Regions from separate parts of the Friedmanniella luteola genome, predicted to be linked through region 1. Evidence: predicted binding sites of a transcription regulator. Region 1 holds the regulator's gene; the other holds the start of a gene.
What was found. Region 1 encodes HrcA, which represses chaperone genes, less so after heat shock. Its sites were predicted from a motif close to TTGGCACTCGNNNNNNNCGAGTGCCAA; they were not measured.

Region 1 (7,085 bases):
TGGTGCCCGCCGGCTTGCCCGCGGTGGTTGTCTGGGCCCGTGCCGGTGATGTCGATGTTCCCCCTCGGGTCCGTGCTGTTCCCGCACATGCCGCTGCGGCTGCGGGTGTTCGAGGAGCGCTACCTCGTCATGCTGTCGGAGCTCGTCCGGGCGCAGGACACCCGCTTCGGTGTCGTGCTGATCGAGCGCGGCTTCGAGGTGGGCGGCGGCGAGCACCGCTTCGGCGTGGGCACCACGGCCGACGTGGCCCAGATCCAGGCCGAGGACGGCATGGTGGGCCTGGGGGCGCAGGGCGGTGAGCGGTTCGAGGTCGAGGACTGGCTGCCGGACGAGCCGTACCCCCGCGCGGTGGTGCGGGTGCTGCCCGAGCTGGTCTGGGACGAGGCCCTGGAGCCGCTGCGCGCCGAGACCGAGCAGCTGGTCCGCCGCACGCTGGCCCGGGCCAGCGAGTTCGCCGAGGACGTGTGGCCCGCCGACGTCGAGCTGGCCGACGAACCGGTGCCCGCCCTCTGGCAGCTGGCGGCGATCGCCCCGCTGACCGCCCTGGACCAGGTCCGGCTGCTGCGGGCGGAGTCGGCGGAGGCGCTGCTGCAGACGCTGGCGGAGCTGACGGAGGACGCCGCCCTGCAATTCTGACCTCGCTCCGCTCGGTCGCGGATCTCGCTCGGGCCCCCTGTCCTCCTCCCTCCCGGGCAGGACGAGGAGCGTGTCCTGCCCGTCCGGTCGTCCGGACAGCGGCGCGAGATCCGGGTGCCTGGTCGGCGGCGCCGTGACCCGCTCGCCGTGCTCGACCCGCGCTCCCTGAGCTCGTCGAAGCGCCGTCGACCAGCTCAGGCGACGGTGCGGTCAGGCCGCGGGTGCAGGATCGGGCTGGTGACTCAGCGGGCGGCGGGCCCCGTCGAGGCTCGCTGGACCAGCTCGATGGGGAGCAGGACCTGGCGCGGCGCGGCGTCGGCGTCCACCAGCAGGCGGCCGACCTGGCGGCCCCGCTCGCGGATCGGCTGCCGGACCGTGGTCAGGTCCCGGGCCGCCGCGTCGGCGATGTCGTCGAAGCCGCACACCGACACCCGGCCGGGGACGTCGACGCCCAGCTCGGCCAGCGCCGTCAGCGCGCCCAGGGCGAGCACGTCGCTGAGGCCGACCACCGCCGTCGGCGGCTCCGGCCGCTGCATCAGCGCGCGGGCGGCGGCGGCGCCGGACGCCAGCGCGTTGTGCCCGCCGGAGACCAGGGTGATCCGGCCGGGCAGGCTCTGCTGCAGCCCGCGCAGCCGGGAGGCGTAGTCGAGGAACGTGACCTCGGCCGGGTCGAGCTCGACCACCTCGCGGCCGGCCGGGGCGTTCCGCTCCACCAGCACCGCCACGTCGCGGTGACCCAGCGCGGCCAGGTGCTCGCCCACCAGCACGCCGCCGCGCAGGTCGTCGATGGCCACCCAGGACGCCTCCGGGTCGTCGCGGATGTCGGTGCCGACGAAGCGGATGCCGCGGGCGCGGGCGACGGCGGCCGCGGGGTGCTGCTCCGGCAGGCACATGATCGTGAGCGCGTCGATGCTGGCCCGCTGGATCGCGGTGACGTCGGGCCCCTGCTCGGAGAACGCCAGCGGCATCAGCAGCACGCTCGTCTGGTGCTGCTCCACGACCTCGCTCAGCCCGGTGAGGAACTCCACGGCGAAGGGGTCGGAGAAGGCGTAGGAGAGCTGCTCGGTCAGCAGCACCCCGACGGCGCCCGAGCGGCCGACGCGCAGGGTCCGGGCCGCCGCGTCGGGGCCGGCGTAGCCCAGCTCGGTGGCGGTGGCCAGGATCCGCTCGCGCAGCTCGCGGGAGAGCTGGTCGGGGCGGTTGTAGGCGTTCGAGACCGTCGCGGGGGAGACGCCCAGCGTCGCCGCCAGCGTCTTCACCGTCACCCGGCCCATCGTCGTCCGCCCCTTCCTGCTGGCTGGTCGGGACGTGCGCCGGTCCCGACCGGCACCCAGTCTGACCCCGTGGGGGGCGGGGGGACGCTCACGCGAGCGGCAGCGTCGGTCGGGTGCCCTTGACGCCGCGGCCGGCCAGCGCCGCGTACCCGGGGGCCACGGCGCCGGCGACGTGCTCGGCGGGGTAGGGCCAGCTGCCGCGGGCCAGCGCGTCGGCCTCCGCCACGCCGGACTCGACCAGGTGGGTCAGCTCCCCGGAGACGGCGGCCACCCGGCCGCGGGTGCCGAAGACGAACTCGCGGTCCACGAGGTCGCCGTGCCCCGGCACGGCCCGGGTGCCGGCGGTCATCAGCCCGATCACCCCGTCCAGGGTGGCGCCCCAGGCGTGCGGCACGCTGTCCGGACCCCACCACGGGGCCGCCGTCTCGGGCGTCGGCGCGGACTCGACGAGGTCCCCGACGAACAGCAGGTCGGCGTCCGGGACGACGACCACGAGGTCGCCCTCGGTGTGCCCCGGCCCGAGGTGGGCCACCTCGACGCGCCGGTCGCCGAGGTCGACGGCCACGGCGACGGCGATCTCCCGCGCGGGCGGCGCCAGGGCCGCCGGGTCGACGCCGAGGGCCCGGGCGGCCCCCGCCGAGACCGCGGAGGCCAGCGCGGCGGGCAGGGTCTCGTGGCCCAGGGTGGGCACGTCACCGAAGGCGGCCAGCCCGAACGCGTGGTCGGGGTGGGCGTGGGTGACGACGACGCCCACCAGGGGCAGGTCCGTCGCGGCGGCCACCGCGGCCCGCACCGCGGCCCCCTGCTCCGGGCTCGAGCCGGTGTCGACGAGGAGGGCTCCGGTGCGGCCCAGCACCAGGCCCAGGTTCACGGCGTCGGGTTCGGCTACGCAGACGAGGACGCCCTCGGCCACCTCCCGCCAGGGGCCGAGCGAGAACGGCGGGGCCGCGCCGCCCTGCCGGGGCTGGCCTGCCGTCGGCTGCTGGTCCATCCCGCTAGACTGGCACTCTGGCCATCTGAGTGCCAACCCGGCCGCGCGCGGGCGTCCGACGCCCGCACCGCCGACCGCCCGCGACCCGACACGAGGAGGGGACATGGACGACCGCAAGCTCGAGGTGCTGCGCGCCATCGTGACCGACTACGTGTCCAGCCAGGAGCCGGTGGGCTCCAAGGCCCTGGTGGAGCGGCACGACCTCGGCGTCTCCCCGGCCACCGTCCGCAACGACATGGCCGCGCTGGAGGAGGAGGGCTACATCACCCAGCCCCACACCAGCGCCGGCCGGATCCCCACCGACAAGGGCTACCGGCTCTTCGTCGACCGGCTCGGCACGGTCAAACCCCTGTCGCCGGCCGAGCAGAAGGCCATCCACACCTTCCTCTCCGGCGCGGCCGACCTCGACGACGTCCTGCTGCGCACGGTGCGGCTGCTCGCCCAGGTCACCCAGCAGGTGGCGATCGTGCAGTACCCGACCCTCAGCCACTCCACGGTGCGGCACGTCGAGGTCGTCTCGCTCTCCAGCTCGCGGATGCTCCTCATCCTCATCACCTCCACCGGTCGGATCGAGCAGCGCGCGCTGGAGCTCCCCGACCACGAGACCGAGACGCTGGCGTCGCTGCGCGCCCAGCTGAACGCCGCCACGGTCGGCCACCCGTCGTCCGTCGCGGCCGCGCGGCTCAGCGCGCTGGTCGACGAGCTGCCGCCCGAGCTCGGCGCGATCGGCCAGGTGGCCGCGGCCACCCTGCTCGAGATGCTCAGCAGCGAGACCTCCACCCGGATGGTCGTCGGGGGCATGCCCAACCTCACCCGCTACGGCGCCGAGTTCGAGACGACGGTCAAGCCGGTCCTCGAGGCGCTGGAGGAGCAGGTCGTGCTGCTCAAGCTGATGGGCGAGGCCACCACGGCCGACGCCGTCACCGTGCGCATCGGCCAGGAGAACCCGTACAAGGAACTACAGTCGACGTCGGTCGTCGCGAGCGGCTACGGCAGCCAGCTCGACATCTTCGCCACGCTGGGCGTCGTCGGCCCCACCCGGATGGACTACCCCTCCACCATGGCCTCGGTGCGTGCCGTCGCCCGCTACGTAGGCCGTTTCCTCTCCGAAGGATGATCACCCCACACCATGAGCTCTGACTACTACGAGATCCTCGGCGTCACGCGGGACGCGACGCCGGAGCAGATCAAGAAGGCCTACCGCCAGCTGGCCATGAAGCTGCACCCCGACGTGGCCACGGAGGCCGACGCCGGCGACCGGTTCAAGAAGGTCGCCGAGGCCTACGAGGTGCTGCAGGACCCGAAGAAGCGCGACCTCTACGACCGCGGCGGCGACCCGCTCGGCGGCGGGATGGGCGGCTTCGGCGGGGGCGGCGGCTTCGGCGGCCAGGCCGGCGGCTTCGACTTCACCAACCTGGTCGACGCCATGTTCGGGCAGCAGACCACCCGCGGCCCGCGCTCCCGGGTGCGGCGCGGCCAGGACGCCCTGGTGCGGCTGTCGCTCGAGCTGGCCGAGGCCGCCTTCGGCACCACCAAGCCGCTCCAGGTCGACACCGCCGTGCTCTGCCCGCGCTGCAGCGGCTCGGGCGCCACGGAGGGCTCCGAGCCCGAGACCTGCCGGACCTGCCACGGGCAGGGCGACGTGACCCACGTCCAGCGCTCGTTCATCGGCGACATCCGCACCACCCAGCCGTGCCCCACCTGCCGCGGCTACGGGACGGTCATCCCCAACCCGTGCGTCGAGTGCTCGGGCGACGGCCGGATCCGCTCGTCGCGCACCATCAACGTCAAGATCCCGGCGGGGGTCAGCACCGGCAACCGGATCCACCTCGCCGCGCACGGCGAGGTGGGCCCCGGCGGCGGCCCGGCCGGCGACCTCTACGTCGAGCTGGCGGTCGCCCAGCACGAGGTGTTCCGCCGCGAGGGCGACGACCTCGAGGTGGTCGTCAAGATCCCGATGACGGCGGCCGCGCTCGGCACCGAGGTGTCCGTGGCCACGCTCGAGGCCGACCTCGAGGACGCCGACGAGGCCGACCGCAGCGTCCAGGTCACCGTCCCGGCCGGCACCCAGTCCGGCACCCGCGTCGCCCTGGAGGGCAAGGGCGTGCCGCGGCTCCGGTCCAACGGCCGTGGCCAGATGGGCGTCACGCTGCTGGTGCAGACCCCGAGCCGGCTGGACGAGGAGCAGCGCGAGCTCGTCCGCCAGCTCGCCGAGCTGCGCGGCGAGACAGGCCCCGAGGGCACCGTGCAGAAGCACGGCCGCGGCGTCTTCGGCCGCCTGCGGGACGCCTTCGCCGGGCAGTGACCGTCGTCGGCGACGGGGCCGGGAGCACGTCGTGACCGCGCCGCTGTTCCTGCTGGAGACGCTGGCCGACCCGCGGCCCGCGGTGGGCGCGGTGCTGGAGCTCGGCGGTGACGAGGGCCGGCACGCCGCCGTCGTCCGCCGGATCGGCGCCGGCGAGCAGGTGCTCGTCGCCGACGGCCGCGGTCGCGGCGTCCGCGCCGAGGTGACCGCCGCGTCCAAGGCCGGGCTGACGCTGCGGGTGGTCGAGCACCTCGACGCGCCCGACCGGGCCCTGCGCGTCGTCGCCGTGCAGGCGCTGGCCAAGGGCGACCGGTCCGAGCTCGCCGTGGAGATGCTCACCGAGGTGGGGGTCAGCGAGATCTGGCCGTGGCAGGCCTCCCGCTCGATCGTCCGCTGGTCCGCCGAGCGCGGCGAGAAGTCGCTCGGTCGCTGGCGCTCCACCGCCCGCGAGGCCACCAAGCAGTCCCGCCGCCTGCTCCAGCCGGCCCTGCGACCGGTGCTCAGCACCGCCGGGCTCTGCCGGGAGCTGGCCGGCGTCGACCTGGCCCTCGTGCTGCACGAGGACGCCACCACCGCCCTCCGCGACGTCGACCTGCCCGAGCGCGGCACCGTCGCCCTCGTCGTCGGCCCCGAGGGCGGCATCACGCCCGAGGAGCTGGAGCAGTTCGCCGCCGCGGGCGCCCGCGCCGTCTCGGTCAGCGACGCCGTGCTGCGCACCTCCACCGCCGGCGTGGTCGCCGTCGCCGGCCTGCTGCTGCGCTGAGACCTGCGGGCCCGGCCGCCCGGTGCCAGGCTGGCCCCAGACCCCGGCCGGGCCCGGCGCGGGGAGGCCGAGGAGGAGCCCGTGACCGTCTGGACCTGCCGCACCTGCGCCGTCGAGCACGCCGACACCGACGCGCCCCCCGCCACCTGCGCGATCTGCTGCGACGAGCGCCAGTACGTCCGCCCCGCGGGGCAGCGCTGGACCACGCTCGACGAGCTGCGGGCCGAGGGGCACCGCGGCCGGCTGGCGGAGGTGGAGCCCGGGCTGACCGGCATCAGCGTCGAGCCGCAGGTCGGCATCGGGCAGCGGGCGCTGCTCGTCCGGACGCCGGGCGGGAACGTGCTGTGGGATCCCGTGGGCTACCTCGACGACGACCTCGTCGCGGAGGTCCGCGCGCTCGGCGGGGTGGCGGCCATCGCCGCCAGCCACCCGCACATGTTCGGTGCCCAGGTCGCCTGGTCGCGGGCCTTCGACGACGCCCCCGTCCACGTGATGGCCGCCGACGCCGGCTGGGTGCAGCGGCCCGATCCGGTCGTGCGGCTGGTCGAGGAGACGGTGGAGCCGGTGCCCGGCGTGCGCCTGGTGCGCATCGGCGGCCACTTCCCGGGCAGCGCGGTGCTGCACCTGACCGGCGCCGACGGCCGCGGCGTGCTGCTGACCGGCGACACCGTGGCCGGCACCCCCGACGAGCACTGGGTCGCCTTCCTGCGCAGCTACCCCAACAAGATCCCGCTGTCGGCCGCCGTGGTCGGCCGGGTCGCCGACCGGGTCCTGGAGCTGGACTTCGACCGGCTCTACGACAACTTCGGTGGCCGGGTGCGCGCCGACGCCGCCGCCTGGGTCCGGCGCTCGGCGGACCGGGTGGTGGCCTGGACCCGGGGCGACTTCGACCACCTGACCGGAACGGGTTGACGAGGGCCGGAGCGGCCACGAGCCGGCCGGTCCGTGCCGTAGTCTCGGTCCTCGCCGAAGTGCCCGGACCGCGGGGCCGTCCGGGAGGGGGAGTTCGGGTGAGTGAGCCGCAGGCCCTCGTCGGCGACCGCTACCGCCTCGTCGAGAAGGTCGGCTCCGGTGGCATGGGCGTCGTCTGGGAGGCCTGGGACGAGCGGCTGGAGC
Region 2 (7,085 bases), 2.4 Mb from region 1:
AGTTCGGTGATCGGGCTGGGACGCCGGACGGTAGCAGGGCGACGCCGGGGCGGGCGGGACTGCGGTCAGTGCCAGGTCAGGGTCAGCGGACCCGCCACCGCCGCCCGGGCGAGCGCCGTCGCGGTGCCCGTCGGCACCTCGACCAGCACGAGACCTCCGTCACTGCCGGTCGCGGTCTCCTCGTCCACGTGCGGCACGGTCACCACCCGGGCGCTCCGGGCGACGACGGACGCGCCGCCGCCCTGCTCGTCCGTGCCGACCAGGTCGACCACGTCCCCGGGCCGCAGCAGGGTCACCAGGCCGGGGTCGGAGAGCCGGACCGGCGCCACCACCCGTCCGGACGCCGGTCCGGCCCGGGGAGCGACCAGGGCCAGCGGCGTCAGCACCTGACCCTGGGCGACCGGTGCGCTGACCGCGCGGCCGACCGCCTGCTCCGCCGCCGTGAGGGCGCCGGCGGGCAGGTCGGCGGCCCGGAGAGGCCGACGCTGCAGGTCGGCCGCCGTCAGCACGCTGCCGCCGGCCAGCTCGTGCGCGGCGACCAGCACGGTGCGCTCGGGCGGGCCCTCGGGCAGGGCGGCCGAGACCGCCGTGAGGACGGCGAGGGCCGCGGCGACCGCGGCCAGCGGACGCCGGTGCCAGGAGGCGGCGCGCAGCAGCGTGCGGAGGGGGTGACGCCGACCCGGCCCGGTCAGGGCGGCGGGCCGGCGACGGGTGCGCGGGGACGGCGGGAAGGTCACGCCGTCAGTCTCGGGACGCGCCGCCGGGGCGTGCGCGTCGTCCACAGCCCTAGGAGCTGGCGGCCTTGCTGGGTGTGGACGAGGACGAGGACGAGCCGCTGCCGGAGGACTCCTTGGCCAGCGCCGACGTCCCCTGCGGGCCCGAGCCGTTGGTGCCCGAGCCGTTGCTGCCCGAGCCGTTGCTGCCCGAGCCGCTGCCGGCGGTCTCCTTGGCGGGCGTGGAGCTGCTGCCTCCCCCGGAGGAGCCGTTCTCGGACGGGGCCTTGCGGCTGTCGGTGCGGTAGAAGCCCGAGCCCTTGAAGACGACGCCGACCGCGTTGTACACCTTGCGGAGGGAGCCGCCGCAGTTCGGGCACTCGGTCAGCGCCGCGTCGGTGAACTTCTGCACGGCCTCGAGGTCGTGCCCGCACTCGGTGCACCGGTACTGGTAGGTAGGCATGAGCGTGCTCTCTCCGGTCTCAGGTGGATCAGGCGCCGGTGACGATACGACGCACTTAGCACTCCAGCATAACGACTGCCAACGCACCCGCGGGCCGCGGCTGCGGAGGGAGGGCGGGGACGGCCGCGGTCACTAGGCTGAGCCGGTGCGTCGCCTTCCCCGCTGGCTGTTGTTCCCCGCCATCGTCGTCGTGCTGGCGCTGGTCGTGCTGCCCTTCCTGGCCGTCAGCCTGGTCCGCGAGTCCACCCCGACGACGGAGGGCCGGCTCACCCTGCCCGGGCTGGGTGCTCCGGTCGAGGTGCTCCGTGACGCCAGCGGCGTCCCGCACGTCTACGCCGACAACCCGGAGGACCTCTTCGAGGCCCAGGGCTTCGTGGCCGCCCAGGACCGGTTCTTCGAGATGGACTTCCGCCGTCACCTGGCCGCGGGTCGGCTGGCCGAGCTGTTCGGGGAGTCGCAGGTGAGCACGGACGCCTACGTCCGCACGCTGGGCTGGCGCCGGGTGGCCGAGCAGGAGCTGCGCCTGCTGTCCTCCTCGACCCGCCGCTACCTGGACGCCTACGCGGCCGGGGTCAACGGCTACCTGCGCGAGCGGTCACCCGCCGAGCTGTCCCTCGAGTACCGCTTGCTCGGGGTCCAGGGGCTGCGCGGTGCCCCGGAGGCGTGGACGGCCGCCGACTCGCTGGCGTGGCTCAAGGTGATGGCCTGGCAGCTCGGGTCCAACCAGGACGACGAGGCCTCCCGCGGCCTGCTGAGCGCCACCCTCGGCCCCGGCCGGGTCGCCGAGCTCTACCCGCAGCACCCGCTGGAGGGCTACGACCCGATCCTCGACCGTGGCGACGTCCGCGGACGGGCCTTCGACCCGGACGCGGCGCTGGTCTCCGGTCGGCCGGCCCCGGCCGGGCTCTCCCGGGCCCAGCTGCAGGCCGCCCAGCCGGCCCTCGCCGGTGCGGCCGCGGTCGACCGGCTGCTGCCCGCCGTCCTCGGCACGGCCGACGGGGCCGGCGGCATCGGCTCCAACTCCTTCGTCGTGGCGGGCTCCCGGACGGCCAGCGGGAAGGCGCTGCTGTCCAACGACCCGCACCTGGCCACCTCCATCCCCTCGACCTTCGCCCAGGTCGGGCTGCACTGCCGCACGGTGTCGAAGGCGTGCCCGTTCGACGTCTCCGGCTTCAGCCTCGCCGCCGTGCCGGGCGTGGTGATCGGCCACAACAGCGCGGTCGCCTGGGGGATGACCACCAGCTACGCCGACGTGCAGGACCTCTACCTCGAGCAGGTCCAGGGCGACACGGTCCGCCGCGGTCCGGTGTACGAGCCGCTGGAGCAGCGCACCGAGGAGATCCGCGTCCGCGGCGAGGACCAGCCGCGCGCCCTGCGGATCCGCTCGTCGCGGCACGGGCCGCTGCTGTCCGACGTCAGCGCCGCGCTGCAGCGGGTGGGGGCGCAGCGCGGGGAGTCGGGCGGCTCGGGCTACGCCGTGTCCGTCGCCTGGGTCGGCTCCACCCCGGGCCGCACCATGGACGCGCTGCTGGGGCTCAACCGGGCCCAGGACTTCCGCCAGTTCCGGGCCGCGCTGGCGCTGCTGTCCGCGCCGTCGCAGAACTTCGTCTACGCCGACACCGCCGGGAACATCGGTTACCAGCTGCCCGGCGACCTGCCGGTCCGGGGCCGGGGCGACGGCCGGACGCCGTCCCCGGGCTGGGACGAGCGGTACGACTGGACGGGCCGGATCCCGTTCGCCCAGCTGCCCTACACCTACAACCCGCCGAGCGGCTACCTGGTGGCGGCCAACCAGCAGGTCATCGGCCGGCAGTACCCCTACCCGGTCGGCTCCGGCTACTCCTACGGCTGGCGGAGCCAGGAGATCCGCGACCGGCTGGCCGACGCGCCCCCGCTGACCCTCGACGCGGCGGAGCAGATCTTCTACGACGAGACGGTGCGGCCCGCCGCCGCTCTCGTCCCGGCCCTGCTGAAGGTGCGGGTGGCCGACCCGTGGGTCGCCGAGGGGCAGCGCACGCTCGTCGGCTGGGACTACAGCGCCTCGGCCGACTCCGCGCCCGCCGCCTTCTACAACGTCGTCGTGCACGACCTGCTCGAGCTCACCTTCCGCGACGAGCTGCCGCAGGACCAGTGGCCGCACGGCGGCGACCGGTGGTACGCCGTCCTCGACAGGCTGCTGGCCGACCCGGACAACGCCTGGTGGGACGACGTCACGACCCCGCAGGTCGAGCGGCGCGACGACATCCTGCTGGCGGCGATGACCGACGCCCGCTCCGAGATCACCTCGCTGATGTCCCGCGACCCCGACGGCTGGCGCTGGGGTCACCTGCACCAGGTGCGGCTCGAGAGCCTGACGCTCGGCCAGAGCGGCATCGCCCCGGTCGAGGCGCTGTTCAACCGAGGGCACTACCCGGTGGGCGGCGGCCCGGCCGTCGTCAACGCCCTGGGCTACGACGACCTGCTCGGGTACGGGGTGACGACGGCCCCGACGATGCGGATGCTGGTCGACCTCGGGGCGCTCGACGGGTCGCGCTGGATCAACCAGAGCGGGGTCTCCGGGCACGCGTTCGCCGAGCACTACGACGACCAGACCGAGCTGTGGGCGACCAACCAGATGCTGCCCTTCGTCAGCTCCCGGCCCGCGGTGGAGGCCGCGACGGCGGACCGGCTGGAGCTGGTGCCCGGCGGCTGAGCCCGCAGCTGCGGGAGGACGGCAGGCCGGCGGGCCTCGTCCGGTGTCGTCCTCCCGCCGCTCCCGCCCCGCCCGGAATGCGTTGGCCGACCACCCGGCCGACGGGCCTAGAATGGCGGCACAGGCAGTGATCCGGCCATCACCGGTGAGCCTCCGGAAGAACGGGCCGCCAGGCCTCACTAGAACCGGACGGGTGGGCCCGTCATCGCCTTCGACCCAGAGCGGTCGTCCTCCGGTGCACCGGCGGGCGGCAAGCGAGGTGGTACCGCGGCGGTGACGTCGTCCTCGTGCAGGCAGCAGCCCACGAGGAAGAGACGTCCCGATGACCTACCCGAAGCAGACGACCGGACCGTCGACCCCGGACCCCGTCGAAGGGTCGACGAGCATTCCGTCGAGCCCGCGGTTCCCGGAGCTGGAGGAGCGGGTGCTCGCGTTCTGGAAGGCCGACGACACCTTCACGGCCTCCGTGGAGCGCAACCCGGCCGGGGAGAACGGCAGCAACGAGTTCGTCTTCTACGACGGCCCGCCCTTCGCGAACGGCCTGCCGCACTACGGCCACCTGCTGACCGGCTACGTCAAGGACATCGTGCCGCGCTACCAGACGATGCGCGGCCGGCACGTCGAGCGCCGGTTCGGCTGGGACTGCCACGGCCTGCCCGCCGAGCTGGAGTCGATGCGCCAGCTGGGGCTGAAGACGAAGGACGAGATCCTCGAGCTGGGCATCGACAAGTTCAACGACGCCTGCCGGGAGTCGGTGCTGCGCTACACCGACGAGTGGCAGGCCTACGTCACCCGCCAGGCGCGCTGGGTCGACTTCGAGCACGACTACAAGACTCTCGACATCTCCTACATGGAGAGCGTGCTCTGGGCCCTCAAGACCCTGTACGACAAGGGCCTGGTCTACGAGGGCCTGCGGGTGCTGCCCTACTGCTGGAACGACGAGACGCCGCTGTCCAGCCACGAGCTGCGGATGGACGACGAGGTCTACCAGAACCGGCAGGACCCGGCCGTCACCGTCGGCTTCCGGCTGGAGACCGGCGAGCTGGCGCTGATCTGGACGACGACGCCCTGGACCCTGCCCAGCAACCTCGCCATGGCCGTCAACCCGGCCATCGACTACGTCGTCGTCGAGCACACCGGCGAGGACGGGCGCAGCGAGCGGTACGTCCTCGCCGAGTCCCGGCTGGCCGCCTACGCCCGTGAGCTGGGCGAGGACGCCGCCGACCACGTCGTCGAGCGGCTGAAGGGCGCCGACCTGCTGGGCCGCCGCTACACCCCGCCGTTCCGCTACTTCGTCGGCACCGAGAACGCCCACGTGGTGCTGGCCGCCGACTACGTGACCACCGAGGACGGCACCGGCCTCGTGCACATCGCCCCCGCCTTCGGCGAGGAGGACAAGGCCGTCACCGACGCGGCCGGGATCGCCGTCGTCGTCCCCGTCGACGCGGCCGGCAGGTTCACCGCCGAGGTGCCCGAGTACGCCGGCCTGCAGGTCTTCGACGCCAACCTGGCGATCATCGACGACCTGCGCGCGGCGACCGGCTCGGTCTCCCCGGGCACGGTGCTGCTGCGCCGCGAGACCTACGACCACCCCTACCCGCACTGCTGGCGCTGCAAGAACCCGCTGATCTACAAGGCCGTCTCCAGCTGGTTCGTCGCCGTGACCGCGATCAAGGAGCGGATGGTCCAGCTCAACGACCAGATCACCTGGGTGCCCGAGCACGTCAAGGACGGCCAGTTCGGCAAGTGGCTGGCCGGCGCCCGGGACTGGTCGATCAGCCGCAACCGCTTCTGGGGCAGCCCGATCCCGATCTGGAAGTCCGACGACCCGGCCCACCCGCGCGTCGACGTCTACGGCTCCATCGCCGAGCTGGAGGCCGACTTCGGCGTCGAGGTGACCGACCTGCACCGGCCCTACGTCGACCAGCTGACCCGGCCGAACCCCGACGACCCGACGGGGCGCTCGACCATGCGCCGGATCGAGGACGTCCTCGACGTCTGGTTCGACTCGGGCTCGATGCCCTACGCCCAGGTGCACTACCCGTTCGAGAACGCCGACTGGTTCGAGCACCACTACCCGGGCGACTTCATCGTCGAGTACATCGGCCAGACGCGCGGCTGGTTCTACACGATGCACGTGCTGGCCACCGCCCTCTTCGACCGGCCCGCGTTCCAGAACTGCATCAGCCACGGCATCGTGCTGGGCAGCGACGGGCAGAAGATGAGCAAGTCGCTGCGCAACTACCCCGACGTCAGCGAGGTGTTCGACCGCGACGGCGCCGACGCGATGCGCTGGTTCCTGATGTCGTCGCCGATCCTGCGGGGCGGCAACCTCGTCGTCACCGAGCAGGGCATCCGCGAGGGCGTCCGGCAGGTGATGATCCCGCTCTGGAACGCCTGGTACTTCTTCTCCCTGTACGCCAACGTGGCCGACGGTGGAGGCGACGGTGCGGGCGCGCCCTCGAGCCCCGGGCGGGGCTACGAGGCGCAGGAGCGCTACGACTCCGACGACGTCCTCGACCGCTACGTCCTCGCCAAGCTGCGCGACCTCGTGGAGACGCTCACCACCGAGCTCGACCGCCTCGAGGTGGCCGCCGCCTGCGACGCCACCCGCGGCTTCCTCGAGGTGCTCTCGAACTGGTACATCCGGCGCTCCCGCGAGCGGTTCTGGGACGGTGGGTCCGCCGCCTCGCACGCCGCGTTCGACACCCTGCGCACGGTGCTGGAGGTGCTCTGCCGGGCGATCGCCCCGCTGCTGCCGCTGACCACCGAGGAGATCTGGCGCGGCCTGACCGGCGGCCGCTCGGTGCACCTGACCGACTGGCCGGACGCCGCGCTGCTGCCCGCCGACGACGCCCTGGTCGCCGCGATGGACCGGGTCCGCGAGGTCTGCTCGACCGGCTCCGGCCTGCGCAAGGCCGAGAACCTCCGCGTCCGGCTGCCGCTGGCCAAGCTGACCGTGGTGGCCGACGACGCGGCCGCGCTGGAGCCCTTCCGCAGCCTCGTCGCCGACGAGCTCAACGTGCGGACGGTCGAGCTCACCCACGTCGACGCCGGCGACGCGTCCGCCTTCGGGGTGCGGCAGACCCTGCAGGTCAACGCCCGCGCCGCCGGCCCGCGGCTGGGCAAGCAGGTGCAGGTCGCCATCAGGGGCAGCAAGAGCGGCGACTGGTCGGTGGCCGACGACGGCACCGTCACCGCCGGCGGCATCGCGCTG

Region 2: the regulator HrcA is predicted to act here: its motif matches at 1,232-1,258, upstream of BLT72_RS03385 (FmdB family zinc ribbon protein).

The regions. Positions count from the first base shown of each region.
Region 1 covers NZ_LT629749.1:3,088,724-3,095,808, reverse strand. Annotated here, with positions in the region: gene BLT72_RS14590 (LON peptidase substrate-binding domain-containing protein) at 49-636, shown strand; gene BLT72_RS14585 (substrate-binding domain-containing protein) at 879-1,910, opposite strand; gene BLT72_RS14580 (MBL fold metallo-hydrolase) at 1,999-2,901, opposite strand; gene hrcA (heat-inducible transcriptional repressor HrcA) at 3,005-4,018, shown strand; gene dnaJ (molecular chaperone DnaJ) at 4,031-5,206, shown strand; gene BLT72_RS14565 (16S rRNA (uracil(1498)-N(3))-methyltransferase) at 5,238-5,969, shown strand; gene BLT72_RS14560 (MBL fold metallo-hydrolase) at 6,051-6,881, shown strand; gene BLT72_RS14555 (serine/threonine-protein kinase) at 6,980-7,085, shown strand, end outside.
Region 2 covers NZ_LT629749.1:721,413-728,497, forward strand. Annotated here, with positions in the region: gene BLT72_RS03380 (SAF domain-containing protein) at 66-737, opposite strand; gene BLT72_RS03385 (FmdB family zinc ribbon protein) at 787-1,176, opposite strand; gene BLT72_RS03390 (penicillin acylase family protein) at 1,322-3,868, shown strand; gene ileS (isoleucine--tRNA ligase) at 4,191-7,085, shown strand, end outside.